DNA from 2 places in the Lysobacter gummosus genome. Region 2 is predicted to be linked to the other one. Evidence: riboswitches for the same ligand, from Rfam matches in the RefSeq annotation. Region 2 holds a riboswitch; the other holds the start of a gene.

Region 1 (2,196 bases), 2.4 Mb from region 2:
GCGACCTGCGCCGCGGAGCGGCTCAGATGATCAGCGCGCCCCCATCGACGTCGATCACCGTGCCGGTGACGTAGGCGTTGTCGATCGCGAACAGATAGGCCGAAGCGATTTCGTCCGTGCGGCCGACCCGGCCGACCGGCAGTTTCTCGCCGGCCCGCGCCAGCGCCGACATGCGCGCGAACGGTTCCATGCCGTGGTAGCCGTCGCTGTCGGTCAGGCCTGGGCTGATGGCGTTGACGCGCAGCGGCGCCAATTCGCGCGCCAGCACTTTGACGCTGGCTTCCAGCGCGGCGTTGATCACGGTGCGGGCGAGCGCGCCGGGCGTGGCCTTGCGCGCGACGATGCCGCTGGTCAGGGTCACGCTGCCGTTGCCGCTGAGATAGGGCAGGGCCAGCTGCACGGCCTGGATCGAGCCCCACAGCTTGCGTTCGAACGCCTGCCGCGCCTGATCGAGGTCCAGTTCGGCCAAGGGTCCGGCCGGCGCCGGGGCGCTGGCGGCGATGATCAGGTGGTCGATCCGGCCGGCGCGCTCGAACAGGCGGCGCAGGCTGTCGATGTCGTCCAACTGCGCCTGATGGGTGTCGATACTGGATTTGGCCAGCGGACGCAGCGTGTCGGCGGTGGCGTCCAGCTGCTGCAGATCGGCGCAGGCCAGGGTCAGCTGGCCGCGGCGGCGCGACAGGCGTGCCGACAGGGCGCGGCCGATACCCGACTGCGCGCCGAGGATCAGGCTGCGGACGTTCGGGGCGGGGCTCAGGCGCAAGTCGGTGGCGTTCATCGGCGGGATCGGGTCGCGGCGGGTGAGTGCATCGTCCACGGACTGCGCCCGCGAATGAATCAGACGCGTCTGAAATGTGCCTGAGGGGTCGCGCATGTGCCTCATCGAGGCCCATACCCTGGCGCCGCCACCGGGCGGCACTGTTAAGATGCCCGCGCTCAAGGTGATCGCCGACACAGTCGGGCGATTGAAACGGGAATCCGGTGGCGCGCGGCTCATGCCGAACGCTCAAGCCGGAGCTGCCCCCGCAACGGTAGGCGAGTCAACGTAACGCTCTTGGCCACTGTGCTGATGCACGGGAAGGCGCGTTACGGGAACCGCGATCGGGTGTTCGCACCGATCGCTTCCGCTCGCGAGCCCGGAGACCGGCCCGGAGCGCGAACCGACAGGCGGAGGGCCGTGTCTCGGGAATCCTGCGCTCGCGCCTGCCTCCCTTGCCGCTCTTCGTGTGTCTCGACCTAGTCTGGACCGCGCGGGTGAGGCGCGGCCGTGGAGACCTGCCAGTGATTGCGTCTGTAGTTGCCGTTGCATTTCCGTCGCGCCCCGCGCGGCTTGCCCTGAATACCGCCTTGTGCGCCGCCCTGGCCGGCGCCGCCTTCGGCGCCAGCGCCGATACCGCGGTGGATATCGACCAGGTCGTGGTCACCGCCAGCCGTACCGCCCAGACCCAGGACGCGACCCTGGCCGCGGTGACGGTGATCGATCGCGCCGACATCGAGCGCCTGCAGCCGGCCTCGCTGCCGGACCTGCTGCGCGGCACGCCGGGCGCATCGCTGGCCAACCACGGCGGCGCGGGCAAATCCACCTCGCTGTTCCTGCGAGGCACCGAATCCGATCACGTGCTGGTGCTGGTCGATGGCATCAAGCTCGGCTCGGCCACCAGCGGCGGCGCCTCGCTGCAGGACATTCCGGTCGAACAGATCGAACGCGTGGAAATCGTGCGCGGCCCGTTCTCCAGCCTGTACGGCTCCGAAGCCATCGGCGGCGTGGTCCAGATCTTCACCCGCCGCCCGCAGGGCGCGTTCGCGCCGAACTTCAGTCTGTCGCTGGGCAGCAACCAGACCCATCGCGGCTCCGCCGGCGTCGCCGGCAAGGGCGAGCGCGGCTGGTATTCGATCAACGCCGCGCACGAAGACACCGACGGCATCAACGCCTGCCGCGGCAAGCCCTCGCCGGGCGGCGCGGGCTGTTTCACCAATTCGCCCGATCGCGACGGCTACCGCAACAGCTCGCTGACCGTGCAGGGCGGCTACCGTTTCAGCGAACAATGGGACGCCGAGGCGCGCGTGCTGCGCGCCCAGAGCAACAACCTCTACGACGGCAGCCAGAACAATCAGACCGACGCGGTGCAGCAAGTGGCCGGCGCCAAGCTGCGTTACAAGCCCAACGACCGCGTCAGCGTGAGCCTCAACGCCGGA
Region 2 (2,196 bases):
CACTTTTTCCGACGGCTTCCAGTTGAGCTTGCCGCCGATCACCTGCTGCACGGTCTCGGAGTAGTTGACGAAGCTGCCGTCGTAATCGTTCCGGCCTTCCGCGCGCAGCGCCTGGCCTTCGATGCTCCACTGCTCGTTGATCTCGACGCCGCCGCGCAGCGACAGTGCGTGGCTCTCGTAGCCGTCGCGATCGGGCTCGTCGGTGAAGCAGCCGGCGAGCACCGGGAAGCCGGCGCCGCGGCAGGCGTTGATGCCCTGGGTCTTGCGGAAGCTGTAGTCGGCGCCGAACCAGCCGTGACCGCCACGGCCGCCGAAGCCGCTGCCGTATTCGATGGCGCCGTCGCTGCCGCCGCCGACGTGCACGCGCGGGGCGAAGCCCTGCTGTTCGCGACGGGTGAACACCTGGATCACACCGCCGATGGCGTCGGCGCCATACAGGCTCGAACGCGGGCCGCGCACGATTTCGATGCGGTCGATCAGTTCCAGCGGCAGATCCTGCAGCGCGGCCAGGCCCGAGGTCGGCGAGCCGATGCGGATGCCGTCCACCAGCACCAGCACGTGGTCGGATTCGCTGCCGCGCAGGAACAGCGTGGTCAGCTTGCCGGCGCCGCCCTGGTTGGCGATGGTGATGCCGGCGCGGCCGCGCAGCAGATCGTTGAGATCGCGCGCCTGGCTGCGTTCGATGTCGGCGCGGTCCAGCACCTCGACCGGGGTCAGCAGGTCGTTGACGCTGACCGCGGTGCGGTTGGCGGTGACCACGACCTGATCGAGATCGGTGGCGTCGCCGGCGGGCGCGGCGAGGGCGGTGGCCGGCAGGGCGCAGGCAATGGCGAGGGACAGATTCAGGCAACGCATGTGTATGACTCCAACGCACGCGCGATCCAGCGCGTGGCGACAACGGCTGATGAGCGGCGGCGGGGAAAGGACGTGCGGGCAGCGAAACGAGCGCGCAAAGGCGCTGCAGCCGCCGCAATGCCCTCCGCATCGCAACCTGTGGCGCACCGAGGCCGGTCTCCGGACTCGCAAGCGCAGCCGATGCGATCGACTCCCGGGCGCGGCGCCTTCCCATGCCTGTGCACAGTGGCGGTGGCCGCGACCTGACTTGCTTACCGTTGCGGGGGCAGTGCCGGAATGGGCGGGGCGGGTCGGATCGTCCGACCGGACCTGAGCGCGTCACCGGCTTCCCGTTTCAACCCCGGCGGCGTAGCCGTGGGGTCACCTCGAAGCGGGGCGCAGTGTACGCGATGTGGGGGCGGGGCGCCTGGGCCAACCCCGCCCCGGCCCGAACGCATGGCGTTCGGGCGTTCGCGGACGCGCGAGCCAATGGCTCGCAAGCGGCGTCCGCTCACCCCGCCTGCGGGAGAAGGTGCCCCGAAGGGGCGGATGAGGGCGCGCGGCCCAACCTGCCGCACCGCGAACCCGCGACCGACTTGGATCAGTCGTTGCGATCGTCCGCGTCGTGCGAACCGTGCCCGTCGTCGTCCGACGGACCGTCGCGGTCGCTGCCGTCGTCTCGGTCGTTGTCGTCGCGATCGTGGCCAGCGTCGAACGCGGTTGGCTCATCGAACCGCTCTTCCTGCGCATGCATCGTCGTATGCACCGGCGCGGCCGCCGGCTTGTTGCGCGGCGCCGGCAGCAGCGCCGTCGCCGCCTCAGCGGCCAGGATCAGTTCCTGGCGGCGTTCTTCGCTGATCTCCTGCCAGTGGCAGTCCAGCAGCGCGCCTTCGATCGCGTACAGCAGGTTCAAGGTCGGTTTGAAGCCGGCGCGCTTGACCCGCATGAAGGCTTCGACGGTGCCGATCGCGGCGATGTCCTCGTGCGTGCGCAGACCGACCTGGCGCAGCCAGGCCGCGCTCTTGGGGCCGATGTTGCGCATCTTGGGGGCGGCGGTCATGCCAGCGACTCCAGGTAGACCCGCGCCAGCGCTTCCAGACCGGCCTGATCGTCGGCGTCGAAGCGCTCCGGCACCGGACTGTCCAGATCGAACACGCCGATCAGCTCCTCGCCCCGCAGCAACGGCACCACCACTTCCGAACGCGAAGCCGCGTCGCAGGCGATGTGGCCGGGGAAGTCGTGCACGTCGGCCACGCGCTGGGTCTGGCGGCTGGAAGCGGCCGCGCCGCACACGCCCTTGTCGAGCGGGATGCGCACGCAGGCCGGCAGGCCCTGGAACGGGCCGACCACCAGTTCGCGGCC

Evidence for each region. A riboswitch is a leader RNA that binds a small molecule or an ion and turns the genes downstream of it on or off. The one in region 2 is predicted to bind cobalamin.
Region 1: linked by a shared signal. The riboswitch ahead of btuB (TonB-dependent vitamin B12 receptor) and the one ahead of btuB (TonB-dependent vitamin B12 receptor) in region 2 are both predicted to bind cobalamin.

The regions. Positions count from the first base shown of each region.
Region 1 covers NZ_CP011131.1:4,510,113-4,512,308, reverse strand. Annotated here, with positions in the region: gene LG3211_RS18270 (SDR family oxidoreductase) at 23-778, opposite strand; cobalamin riboswitch at 923-1,166, shown strand; gene btuB (TonB-dependent vitamin B12 receptor) at 1,276-2,196, shown strand, end outside.
Region 2 covers NZ_CP011131.1:837,250-839,445, forward strand. Annotated here, with positions in the region: gene btuB (TonB-dependent vitamin B12 receptor) at 1-855, opposite strand, end outside; cobalamin riboswitch at 989-1,238, opposite strand; gene LG3211_RS03370 (TfoX/Sxy family protein) at 1,436-1,894, opposite strand; gene LG3211_RS03375 (GAF domain-containing protein) at 1,891-2,196, opposite strand, start outside.